DNA from 3 places in the Xanthobacter sp. ZOL 2024 genome. Region 1 is predicted to be linked to each of the others. Evidence: riboswitches for the same ligand, from Rfam matches in the RefSeq annotation. Region 1 holds a riboswitch; each other region holds the start of a gene.
What was found. A riboswitch is a leader RNA that binds a small molecule or an ion and turns the genes downstream of it on or off. The one in region 1 is predicted to bind cobalamin.
Positions count from the first base shown of each region.

Region 2: linked by a shared signal. The riboswitch ahead of ACU4E7_RS13055 (TonB-dependent receptor plug domain-containing protein) and the one ahead of cobW (cobalamin biosynthesis protein CobW) in region 1 are both predicted to bind cobalamin.
Region 3: linked by a shared signal. The riboswitch ahead of metE (5-methyltetrahydropteroyltriglutamate--homocysteine S-methyltransferase) and the one ahead of cobW (cobalamin biosynthesis protein CobW) in region 1 are both predicted to bind cobalamin.

Region 1 is NZ_CM128808.1:934,852-939,135, forward strand. It holds gene ACU4E7_RS04570 (DUF1289 domain-containing protein) at 1-865, opposite strand, end outside; gene cobO (cob(I)yrinic acid a,c-diamide adenosyltransferase) at 865-1,473, opposite strand; cobalamin riboswitch at 1,514-1,780, shown strand; gene cobW (cobalamin biosynthesis protein CobW) at 1,870-2,925, shown strand; gene cobN (cobaltochelatase subunit CobN) at 2,928-4,284, shown strand, end outside.
Region 2 is NZ_CM128808.1:2,840,570-2,844,853, forward strand. It holds gene ACU4E7_RS13050 (ABC transporter substrate-binding protein) at 1-573, opposite strand, end outside; gene ACU4E7_RS13055 (TonB-dependent receptor plug domain-containing protein) at 590-2,542, opposite strand; cobalamin riboswitch at 2,750-2,955, opposite strand; gene ACU4E7_RS13060 (hypothetical protein) at 3,023-3,460, opposite strand; gene ACU4E7_RS13065 (WYL domain-containing protein) at 3,521-4,284, opposite strand, start outside.
Region 3 is NZ_CM128808.1:352,846-357,129, reverse strand. It holds gene ACU4E7_RS01825 (isocitrate lyase) at 1-600, opposite strand, end outside; gene ACU4E7_RS01820 (short-chain fatty acyl-CoA regulator family protein) at 788-2,233, shown strand; cobalamin riboswitch at 2,305-2,501, shown strand; gene metE (5-methyltetrahydropteroyltriglutamate--homocysteine S-methyltransferase) at 2,608-4,284, shown strand, end outside.

The sequences.
Region 1 (4,284 bases):
GCAGATAGCCCTTCGGCAGCGGCAGGCCGGTCGCCCCCGCCTCGCCCTGCGCCAGCAGATCGGGCAGCAGATGGGTGTGCGGCCCCTCCGGTGAACGACCATCCGGCGGCGGGATCACCGCATCGATCTCGGCCCGCAGGCAGGGTGTCTCCACCACGCGCACCGGGCTGTGTTCCACCACCGCCGCGCCGATGCGCGCCAGGTCCTGCGGCCAGGGCGTGCCGCAGTGCGCCGCAATGCGCGGCGCCAGCGCCGGCGCGCAGCGGATGGAAAAGCGCACGCCCCGGCGCCCCAGCCCCACATCGAACAGCAGGCCATCGGCATCGCGCGCCAGCAGCGCCTGCGGATCGGTGCCGAGGGCCGTCAGGGTGGTGGGGCCGGCGGCATCGGCGCGGCCGGTGGGCACCGCCAGCGCGATCAGTGGCGCGCGCCCTTCGCGCGCGATCTCGAAGGCGGTGAGGAAGGCCGGCGCCTCCACCCGCAGGGCCGCCCGGCGGGTGCGCACGGTGAGGGTGTCCGCCTCGCGCACCCGCTCGAAGGGTTCATCGGGCTCCCGCAGCACCTCGGCGACGGCGCCGGGCACGCCCACCACGAAGGTGCCCGCGGCGGTCGCGAAGCGCGTCTCGATGGCATCCAGCAGGCTGGCGCCGCGCCACGGCAGCCGGCGCATCTGCAGGCCGAGCGTGCGGGCGCGGGCCGGCAGCGCCGCCCAGATCCGCTGGCGCTCGGCCTCGTCGGCGCCGCCCCATGCGGCGATCTCCGCACCAGTCCGCGCGCAGCCGGTGCAATAGCCGGTGGCCGGATCAATGCCGCAGGCGCCGATGCACGGGCTCGCCGGGCGGGGCTTTTCCACATTGATGGTCATCAGAACTCCACCCCCGGCTGCGCCATCACCCCGTCGCGGAACGGATGCTTCACCAGCGTCATCTCCGTCACCAGATCGGCCGCCGCGATCACCTCCGGCGGCGCATTGCGGCCGGTCAGGCAGACATGGGTCATGGCCGGCTTCTGCGTCGTCAGGAAGTCCACCACGCTCGCCACGTCGAGATAGCCATAGCGCAGGGCGATGTTGATCTCGTCCAGAAGCACGAAGCGGATCTGCGGATCAAGGATCTGCGCCTGCGCCAACTGCCAGCCGCGCTGCGCCGCCGCCACGTCGCGGTCGCGGTCCTGGGTCTCCCAGGTGAAGCCCTCGCCGCTGACGAAGAACCGGCATTCCCGGGCGAACCGCTCGCGCAGCAGGGTCTTTTCGCCGGTCTCCCGATCCCCCTTGATGAACTGCACCACCGCGCACGGCATGCCATGGGCGATCGCCCGCAGGATCATGCCGAAGCCCGAGGACGACTTGCCCTTGCCGGCGCCGGTGTGGACGATGATGAGGCCCTTCTTCCGGGTCTTCGACTTCATCATCTCGTCCCGCGCCGCCTTGACGACCTTCATCTTGGCATTGTGGCGGGCGGTCAGCTCATCCATGGGGCAGATCCTTCTTGCTTGACAGAGTCGGCCGTTCGGGCACATTTCCCGCGAAGCTGGTGTCTGTGTAAACAGATGAAAAGGGAATGCGCCAGGCTCTTCGGCGCGTGAGCATGCTGCCCACGCGCCTGCCCAAGCGCAGCCGCCCCCGCGACCGTGACCGGAGAGGTCGCCCAACGCCACTGGTTCGCGCCGGGAAGGCAGGGTGACCGCCAGAGCCGCCCGCGCCGACCGCCCCCGGGCGGATCGTGTGGTGCGTCCTCTGACTTCCGCAAGCCGGGAGACCTGCCAGCCCGACAGACGGAACCGGACGGGGTGCGCCGGTGTCGGGAGGGCTTAAGGTCAAGCCACCCGCCATGCGCCCCCCGAACCATCAGGATGGGACGCAGGCGCACCATGGCCACTCTCGAAAAGCTGCCCGTGACGGTGATCACGGGCTTTCTGGGCGCGGGCAAGACCACCGTCATCAGCCACCTCATGCGCAACGCCGCCGGCAAGCGGCTGGCGGTGGTGGTGAACGAGTTCGGCGACGTGGGCGTCGATGGCGAGATCCTCAAGGGCTGCGCCCTGCCGGACTGCCCGGAGCAGAACATCATCGAGCTGGCCAACGGCTGCATCTGCTGCACCGTCGCCGATGAGTTCATCCCCACCATCGAGGCGCTGATGGCGCTCGATCCGCGGCCGGACCACATCCTCATCGAAACCTCCGGCCTCGCCCTGCCCAAGCCGCTGGTGAAGGCCTTCGACTGGCCGGACATCCGCTCGCGCATCACCGTCGACGGGGTGATCGCCCTCGCCGATGCGGAGGCGGTGGCCGCCGGCCGCTTCGCCCCGGACGTCGCCGCCGTGGACCGCCAGCGCGAGGCCGATGCCAGCATCGACCATGAGACGCCCTTGAGCGAGGTGTTCGAGGACCAGATCGCCTGCGCCGACATCGTGCTGCTGACCAAGGCGGACCTCGCCGGCGCCGCCGGCGTCGCTCAGGCAAAGGCGGTGATCCAGGCCGAGGCGCCGCGCCCGCTGCCCATCGTCGAGGTGGTCGACGGGGTGGTGGATCCGCGCATCATCCTCGGCCTCGGCGCCGCCGCCGAGGATGACCTCGCCGCCCGCCCCAGCCACCATGACGGTGCCGGCGACCACCACCACGACGATTTCGACAGCGTGGTTATCGAGGTGCCGGAGCTGGCCGATCCGGCCGAGCTCGCCGCCCGCATCGTCACCCTGGCCGATACCCAGAACATCCTGCGGGTAAAAGGCTATGCGGCGGTGGCCGGCAAGCCCATGCGGCTGCTGGTGCAGGCGGTGGGCGCCCGGGTGCGCCATCAATACGACCGGCCGTGGGGGCCGCAGGAGGCCCGCCACGGCCGCCTGGTGGTGATCGCCGAGCACGACGACATCGATCCCAAGGCCATTGCCGCCGTGCTCGCGCCACAGGTGGAAGCGGCCGAATAGGCATGCACATCGTCTTCCGCGAGAGCCACGGACTGGAGGAGACCGACACGCCGACCGACCTGGGGCAGAGCCCGGCGGATCTGGTGGTGCTGTCGTTCTCCGATTCCGATCTCGGCGCCTTCGCCGCCGGCTGGCGGCGCGGTGGCGGCGCGGGCGGGGCCATGCCCAGCCTGCGGCTGGCCAATATCGGCGCGCTGCGCCATCCCCTGTCGGTGGATACCTATATCGAGCGCACCCTCGGCGCCGCCAGAGGCATCCTGATCCGCCTCATCGGCGGCGCCTCCTACTGGCCCTACGGCCTCGGCCAGATCGAGGCGCTGGCCCGCGCCAAGGGCATCGCCCTGGCGGTGCTGCCGGCGGACGGGCGCCCGGATCCGCGGCTCGATGCCGCCTCCACCCTGCCCCACTCCACCCTGCGACGGCTGGCCGAGCTGTGCGATGCCGGCGGCGCGGTCGCCGCCCAGGCCGCCCTGGCGCAATTGGCTTTGGCGGCGGGCCTTTACGCCGCCCCGGTGCCGGGCGCGAAGGCCGTGCCCACCGTCGGCCTGTGGACCCCGGAGACGGGGGTGACCGATCCCGTCCGGCCGCCCGCTGCCGCCCCGGGCGACGCCCTGCCGCTGGTGCTGGTGGTGTTCTACCGGGCCTATCTGGTGGCCGCCGATCTCGCCCCCATCGAGGCCCTGTTCGCGGCGCTGCGGGCGCGCGGCTTCCGGGTGCTGGGGTTGTTCGCGCCGTCGCTGAAGGCGCCCGACGCCGCCGATGTCCTGACCGCCCGGGTGGCCGCCCTCAAGCCCGTCGCCATCGTCAACGCCACCGCCTTCTCGGGGCGCGGCCAAAGCCAGCGACAGGACGAGGGGCAGGACGAGGGACAGGGGTCCGCCTCGCCGCTGGACGCCGCCGGGGTCCCGGTCTTCCAGGTGGCCCTCGCCACATCGAGCCGGGCCGCCTGGGCGCCGGCCGCGCGCGGGCTGTCGCCGGCCGATCTCGCCATGCACGTGGTGCTGCCGGAGGTGGATGGCCGCCTGTTCGCCGGCGTCGTCTCCTTCAAGGCCGAGGCGGAACGCGACCCCGCTCTGGAATTCTCGCGCACCATCCACGCCCCCGCCCTGGACCGCATCGCCGCCGTCGCCGACCGGGTGCGGCGCTGGCATGAACTGGCCGCCACGCCGGCGCCGCATCGGCGGCTGGCGCTGGTGCTGTCCACCTATCCCGGGCGCGACTGGGACCTCGCCCACGCGGTGGGGCTCGATGCCCTCGCCTCCGCCGAGGCAATCCTCGCGGATCTCGCCGCCGCGGGCTACGACACCGCCAGCGGCGCACCGCTCGCCACCGTTCTGGGCCGCGCGCGCATCATGTGGC
Region 2 (4,284 bases), 1.9 Mb from region 1:
GGCGGGCGGCGCGGCCGCCAGGGCCGCCTCGATCTCGCCGACCATGGCCTCGCCCCGCTCCGGCACGCCCAGACGCTGCGCCACCAGGCGGATCTGCGCGTAGGCCTCGTCCAGATTCTGGGGAATGGTAAGCTCCATCACCGGAATGCCGAAGCGGTGCAGCATCGCCACCGTATTGCGGGTGGTGAAGGCGCCGGCGATCACCAGATCGGGGCCAAGCGGCACCACCTCTTCCGCCAGCCCCCGATTGGCCGGCACCCCGGTCGCCAGATCGGCCACCGTGGAACCGACCGGATCGGCGGCGAGGCGGGTGACGGACAACACGCGCTCCTTCGGCACGAGGCGCAGCACCAGCTCATCGGCGCACAGGTTCAGCGAGACGATGCGGCGCGGCGCGGCGTCCGCCGCGGGCTCGCCGCCGCGCGCCGTCCCGTTCCCGCCGGCGAGTCCGAGGGCGAGGCCAAGGGCGAGGACAGCGGCGCCCAGCACCCGTCGCGCCGGGGCGAACGGCCGCCGGCCGCCCGCCGGAGCGGGCCGCCGGCGTGCCTGTCGCGCCCTCTGGTCGTGGTCCATGCGCGGGTCCGCCCCCTCAATAGGTCAGCCGCAGCCCGGCGAAGGCACCGAAGCCTGGAGCCAGCCAACCATTGGGGTTCTCATAGGATTCGTTGAACAGGTTGTCGATCCGCCCGAACACCGCGACGTTCTGGTTGACGGTGTAGTTGGCCGCGAGGTTGACGATGGTGTAGCCGGGCTGGCGCACCACGGCGAAGGTGGTGCGGTCCACGTCCCACCAGTCGGAGAGATAGACCAGGGTGGCCGAGACCGTGAGCGGGTCGATGGGCTGCCAGTTCACGCCCACGCTCACCTTGTTGCTGGGCCGCCGCAGCGGATAGCAGGAGGTGGCATCGCGCGGCGCGCAGCTCACGCCGAACGAGCCGCCGGAGGGGAAATAGCCGATGGTGCTGGTGTAGGTGTAGTCGGTCCGCACCGAGAGGCGATCGGTGATCTTCAGGGCCAGATAGGCTTCCACGCCTTGGCTCGTGGCGCTGGAAAGGTTGGCGTAATTGTAGCTGTAGGTTGCCGCGTCGTAGGTGGTGACGATCAGGTTGGTGATGTCGTTGTGGAAATAGGTGGCACCGAAGCCCACCCGGTCGCTCCACAGCATCTGCTCGAAGCCGGCGTCCCAGCCGGTGCTTTCTTCCGGCGACAGGTCGGGATTGCCGTAATAGGGGGCATAGAGCTGGTAGAGGGTCGGCGCCTTGAAGGCGGTGCCGTAGGTCATCTTCAGCTTGGTTCCGGTTTCCGGAAACAGCAGGGCCGGGGCGATGCGCCAGGTGGTGTGATCGCCGAAATCGTCATTGCTGTCGTAGCGCACATTGGCGGCGACGAAGAAGCGCTCGGCGAACGCCGATTGCAGCTCCAGATAGCCGGCGGTATCGCCGGTGTTCGCGTCCATGGCGGACCAGGCGCTTTCGCTGGTCATGCTCTCATTATAGCGCTCGATGCCGGCGAGCAGGTTCTGCCCGGGTAGGAAGGTGTAGTTGGAGCGCCAGTAATAGGTTTGCCGGTCGCCGTCATAGGTGCTGGCATTGTCGGGATAGGGGCTGGCATTGGTGCGGCTGTAATCGGTGGCGGATACCCCGAAGGTGCTCACCAGCCGGTCGTCGAAGGTCTTCCACAGGCCCTCGGCCTTGCCGATGAAGAAGCGGCCATAGCTGGTGTCCTGCATGGGGGCGGGATAGCCGGTGCCGGTGCTGTAGTTGTAGAGGTCCGAGGTGTAGGCGAGCTGGCTCTCGATGTAGCGCGCCACCACATTCACCGAGAAACTGTCGCTCACGTCCGCATCGAGGCGGGCCGAATAGGTCCAGTTGTCGTTGGCGTTGTTGTTGATGGGCTCGCCCGGCAGGGCGATGTTGGCCGGTGTCACCGGGATCGACGTGCTGGCGAAATGGCCGACGTTGAAGGCATAGCCGATGTTGTTATAGCCGCCGCTGAGGCTCGCCACCTGGTTGAAGGTGCCGAGCGAGCCGGCTTCCACATAACCGCTGGCCTTGGCCGGGCCCTCGCCACGCTGGGTGGTCATGGAAATGACGCCGCCGATGGCGTCCGAGCCATAAAGGCCGGACTGCGGGCCGCGCAGCACCTCCATGCGGGCGAAGTCATTGGTGTAGAGGGTGCCAAGGTCGAAGGCGCCGTTGGGGGCCGAGGGGTCGCCGATGTCGACACCGTCGAGCAGCATCTTCACGTGATTGGAATTGGTGCCGCGCATGAAGATGGAGGTCAGCCCGCCGGGGCCTCCGGTCTGCACCACATTGAGACCGGGCACCGATTCGAGCGCATCGGCCACCGAACGCTGCTGGGTGTTGGCCAGGTCTTCAGCAGTGATGACGGTCACCGAGCTCGCCACTTCGCGCAGCGGCGTGGGGATGCCGGTGGCGCTCACCACCACGTCGGGCAATTGGATCTGGCTGGCATCGGTGCCGGTGGTGTCGGCAGATTGCGCCAGGGCCGGCGTGGCGGCGGCCAGAGCCAAGAGGCTCACGGACAGGCTTACGGACAGGTTCAGGGCGCGGGACAACAGATGAGGGCGGCGAACAGGCACTGTGGCAGACGGCGAAACGACAAGCATTGCAACCTCGGGCGGGACGCCTGTGGCACGTCACCGCGAACGAGGGCTTTCGTGTTGCCGGCCGCAGCCGCCTGACCCGAAACACTCCCACTATCGGAACACCCCGCCCGACGAGCTCGCGTGTGACCACGGTCGACGGCAGGTCTCCTGGCTCGCGGGTCACCATTTTCCGCTGCCTTCCCAGGCCCCGAGTGCCCAGTGGCGTTGCTGCGGAAAACTCGCCGCTTACAGTTGCGGGGGCAGCCGCGGAATAGAAGCGCCAAGCGCCTCGCACCGCATTCCCTTTTATTCCTCCGGGGAGGAGTACCGTCGCCGGCGAACCTAGGCGAGCCGGGGGTGCCCCGTCAATGCCCGGTTGTTGCTGCACTTTGGTCGCAATCGGGCGACGCCCCGTTATTGCTCGGTGAAGAAGGTCATCAACACGTCGCCCTCGGCGCCGGTGAGGCACAGGAAGCGGTGCACCTTGTCGCTGCGGTCGCGCTGGATATAGGCCTCGCCCATGATCACCGTGTCGATGGGGGTGTTGCCGACCTTCAGGTCGCCCTTGGCGATGGTGAGGCCGTCCATGTCGATGAAGAGGTCGTCGATGGACGGCGATTGCGCCTTCAGCCGGGTCAGTGCGTGGGCCTTGCAATCCGCCACGTGCCGCGCCTGCTCGGCGGCAAGGGCCTGTTGGCGGGCCACCGCTTCCGCCGTGGGCTGCGGGCTGGCCGGTGCCGGTGCCGCCGGCGCCTTCTCCGGCGCGGCGGAGGCGACGCGGGGCGCGGCGGAGAGCGCCGCCATCACCAGCAGCGGGAGCAGCGCAACGGGGCGGACGATGGAATGCGGCATCGGGTGTCCTCACGTGGTTGATCCGTGAGGACAACGCTGCAGCTCGAGATTTGTGCCGCCTCAGAGCAGCCCCTGGCCGGTCAGGCTGTGGCAGAACTGGTCGAGCAGCACCGCTTCCTGCTCCTTGAGCACCCCATCTGCGGCGATCACCTTGAGGCCGGCTTTGAGCAACGGGCCGATGGCCGCGCGATCCCCCGCCATCAGGGTGTCCAGCGCCGCCTCGACGCTTTCCGGCGTTGGCCGCAGGCGGCCGAGATAGGCGGCGAGGCGCTCACGCTCGCCGCCGGTGAGGTCAAGGTCAGCGGCGGCACAGGCGCGCTCGCAGAAGAACTGGATCTCCTCCATTTCCGCCGCCCCCAGCTCGCCATCGGCCACCGCCAGGGCCACCAGCAGCACCACGCCGGAACCGTTGACGATGGTGCGGATGCGATCCCAGCGGGGCGCCGCCGGCTCCGCGGGCGGCACGCGGATGGCATCCTGCGGCCAGGTGAAGCCGAAGGTGTCCAGGAAGAACCGGCTGAGCGGCTCGCGCCGGGTCCCGTCGAAATCGCTCACGGCCTTGATGCGGTCCACCCGGAACGCGCGGGCCGCCTGCCGCTCGTGGCAGCGGGCCAGCAGGATGGGCACGCCCTCCACATTGCGCTGCACCGCCCAGACCGAAATGCGCCGGTGGCTGAGATTGCCGGCATGGTCCTCATAATCGATCACGAACGACTGGCCCTCGGCCGGATCGTGATCGTGGGCGTGGTCCGCCCATTCGTCGTGTGGGTCGTCGGCCGGCACCACGATCTGCGAGGCCCGGGCGTAGACCGGCGCGCCGAGGC
Region 3 (4,284 bases), 580 kb from region 1:
GAGCAGGTAGGTGGCGTGCTCATTGCCGAAGCCGGCGTCGATGTCGGCGATGATCGGCACCACATGGGTTTCGAAGCCGTCGATGGCGGCGATGGCTTCGCGCTCGGCGGCGGCATCGCCCTTGGCGCGGGCAGCCTTGAGGACCTTGAACAGGTCGTTGAGCGCCACTTCGTCGGCCTGGCGCAGGGAAATGTAGATTTCCTCGATCAGGTCCACCACGGCGGTCTTCTCGTGCATGGACTGGTCGGGCAGGTGGCCGAAGCGGTTGCGCAGGCCCGCCACCATCCAGCCGGAAAGATAGACATAGGCGCCCTTGGCGCTGCCGCGCAGGTGCTTCACCGACTTGATCATCTGCTGCGCGTGGAAGCCAGACCAGCAGCCCAGCGACTGGGTGAAGCGGGAGGGATCGGCATCATAGACCGCCATGTCGGCCCGCATCACCTTGGCCATGGCCCGGGCGATGTCGAGATGGGTGTCGAAGGTGTTCTGCGCCCGCAGCTGAATGATGTCGTCCACGCTCACGCCCCCTGGCGCGACGCCTCCGGGAAAGCGGGAGTGCAGTTCGGTGCTGAGTTCGCCATAGCTCTTGCGCGCCCCCATGGGTGGTCCTTCCTGTTTCGCATCTGTTGGCGTGGGGTCCGGGGCGCGGGAAAAAGCGCTTGCGGCCGGACTGTTTCCTCACAATATTCGCGGCTGAAAAATCGCGAAATGACTGAAAATGTGTGGTTTTGCGAAGCGTTTGGCGCGGATTTGCGAATGTTGCAAATTCAGGTGCGGGGGGCGTGCGGTGAAGAAGAGCTTCGTTGGGGTGCGGCTGAAGCGGCTCCGGGAAGAGCGCGGGCTGACCCAGCTGGCGCTGGCCCAGGCGCTGGGCCTGTCGGCCAGCTACCTCAACCAGCTGGAGAAGAACCAGCGGCCGCTCACCGTGCCGGTGCTGCTGAAGCTGAACGAGGTCTTCGGCGTCGATGTGCAGCTGTTCTCGGAGGGTGAGGAAGGCCGGCTGATGGCGGACCTGCGGGAGGTGTTCGCCGATCCCATGAACGACCCGGCCGGCGGCGAGCAGGTGAGCCTCGCCGAGCTGAAGGAAGTGGCCACCGCCATGCCGGCTCTCGGTCGCGCCGTGGTGGCGCTGCACCGGCGCTGGCGCCACGCTTTGGAGCGGGCCGATGCCATGGCCGGGGAACTGGGCCTCGGTTCCGGCGGTCGCACCACCCTGACCGCGCCCATGCCCTATGAGCAGGTGCGTGATTTCTTCTATGCCCACCACAATTACTTTACCGAGCTCGATGTCGCTGCGGAGCAACTGGCAGATGCTGCCCATCTTGCGCCCGGAGACCTGGCGGAGGGGCTCGCCCGCCACCTGGAGACGCGCCACGGCGTGCGGGTGGTGCGCGCATCGGCGGAAGCGGACGGGGAAAGCGCCGGCGAGGGGCTGCGCCGGTTTCTGCCGGCCGAGCGGGTGCTGCGGCTGGCGGCACGGCTGGATGATGGCCAGCGGGCCTTCCAGATCGCCACCCAGCTCGCCTTCCTGGAGCAGGGCGGCCTGATCGAAGCGTTGGCCGCCGCCGCGGCTCAGGGGGCGCGGGAGACCCATGCCTTGGCGCGCATCGGCCTCGCCAATTATTTCGCCGGCGCCCTGTTGATGCCCTATGGCGCCTTCCTCGCCGCGGCGGAGGCGGAGCGCTACGATATCGAGCGCCTTGGCGCCCGCTTTGGCGTGGGCTTCGAGACCATCTGCCACCGCCTCAGTTCCCTGCAGCGGCCGGGGGCGGTGGGAGTGCCGTTCTTCTTCATCCGGGTGGATCGTGCCGGCAACATCTCCAAGCGCCAGTCGGCCACTGATTTCCACTTCTCCCGGGTGGGCGGCACCTGCCCGCTGTGGAATGTCTACGAGGCTTTTGCCCAGCCCGGCCGCATCCTGACCCAGGTGGCGCAGATGCCCGATGGGCGCACCTATCTGTGGATCGCCCGCACCGTGCATCATGGCGCGGGGGGCTATGGGGAGCCGGGCAAGACCTTCGCCATCGGCCTGGGCTGCGACATCCGCCACTCCGGGCGGCTGGTGTATTCCAAGGGCCTCGCCGTAGACGACCCCACCGCCGCGATTCCGATCGGCGCCGGCTGCAAGGTGTGTGAGCGGCCGGCCTGCCCGCAGCGGGCCTTCCCGATGATCGGCCGAACCCTGGCGGTGGATGAGAACCGCAGCGTCTTCACGCCCTATGCCGCGGGCTGAGGGACGGCTGTGCAGAAATCACGACATAAAGATGTCCTTATATCCTTCTTGACAGGGGCGGGCGGCTCGGCTCAGATCGCGTTTGTCGTGGTTCTCCGGGGTCCTTGGGCACCGGAGCTAAGAGGGAAGCCGGTGCAAGGCCGGCGCTGCCCCCGCAACTGTGAGCGGTGAGCCAGGGTCCATTCATGTCACTGGGCGCAAGCCCGGGAAGGCGGACCTGAAGCGATGATCCGTGAGCCAGGAGACCTGCCGTGACACAACACGTCCTCGGGCGGGGTGTCCCGGTGGTGCGCTTTGGCTCCGCCGGCTGCGCCGTGCCGGGTCCTTGTCGCTTGCCGCCACGGCCTTGCCCCCAATCATAGGGCCTCAACGCCGTGACCACGTTTTCTCAATCCTCCATCGCGGTAGCCACCCTCGGTACCCCGCGCATCGGCCCCCGTCGCGAACTGAAGCATGCGCTGGAAAGTTTCTGGGCCGGCAGGACCACGCAGGCGGAGCTCCTGGCCACCGCCGCCAGCCTGCGCGCCGCCAATTGGGCCCGGCAGCGGGCGCGTGGGGTCACCATCATCCCCTCCAACGATTTCTCCCTTTACGACCACGTGCTCGACACCTCGGTGATGGTGGGGGCGATTCCGCAGATCTACGGCTGGAGCGGCGGCAAGGTGCCGCTGCCGATCTATTTCGCCATGGCGCGCGGCAGTATCGGTGCGCAAGAGGCGGCCTGTGGGCATGCTCATGGGGCGTCGGGCGTACCGGCGCAGGAAATGACCAAGTGGTTTGACACCAATTACCACTATATGGTGCCTGAATTCGCGCCAGAACAACGCTTCGAGGTGGCCAGCCTCAAAGTCGTCGATGAGTATCGCGAGGCGAAGGCCCTCGGTTTTGACACGCGCCCCGTGCTGCTGGGGCCGGTGACCTTCCTCAAGCTCGGCAAGTCCAAGGTCGAGGGGTTCGATCCGCTGTCGCTGCTGAGCAACCTGCTGCCGGTCTACACGGATATCCTGCGCCGGCTGGCGGCCAATGGGGCGCAATGGGTGCAGATGGACGAGCCGGCCCTGGTGCTCGACCTGACCGACGCGGAGCGGGCCGCCTTCCGCCGTGCCTATGGCACCTTTGCCCGTGCCTTGCCCGATCTCAAGATCATGCTCACCCCCTATTTCGGCGCCCTCGGCGACAATCTCGACACGGCCCTGGCCTTGCCGGTGGCGGGGCTCCACCTCGATCTTTGTCGCGCGCCGGAGCAGCTTGAACAGGTGGCCGGGCGCGCACCCCTGGGGCTGGTGCTGTCTCTCGGGATCATCGACGGGCGCAACATCTGGCGCGCCGATCTGCCGGCCCAGGTTGAGCGCCTGAAGCCCGTGGTGGCAAAGCGGGGCACCGACCATGTCGAGCTCGCGCCCTCCTGCTCGCTGCTGCATGTGCCCATCGATCTGGAGCAGGAGACCGATCTCGATCCGGACCTGACGTCCTGGCTCGCCTTCTCCGTGCAGAAGATGGACGAGCTGGCGGTGCTGGCGGCGGCCCTGGCCGGACGGGCGGAGGAGGTTCAGCCGGCGCTCGCGGCCTCCGCGTCGGCCGCTGCCGCCCGTCGCACCTCGCCCAAGGTGCACACTGCGGCGGTGGAGGCGCGGGCCGCCGCTGTCACCCCCGCCATGGGCCGCCGCGCCCATCCGTTCGCGGTGCGGGCGGAGGTGCAGCGCCGGCGGTTCGCTCTGCCGGCTTTTCCCACCACCACCATCGGCTCGTTCCCGCAGACCGCCGAGGTGCGGCAGGCGCGAGCGGCCCATGCCAAGGGGGCACTGGACGATGAGGCCTACGCGGCCTTCCTGAAGGCGGAGACGGCCCGCACCATCCGCTGGCAGGAAGAGATCGGCCTCGACGTGCTGGTGCATGGCGAGTTCGAGCGCAACGACATGGTGCAGTATTTCGGCGAGCAGCTCTCCGGCTTCGCTTTCACCAGGCATGGCTGGGTGCAGAGCTACGGCTCGCGCTATGTGCGCCCGCCCATCCTGTTCGGCGATGTCGCGCGCCCGGCGCCCATGACGGTG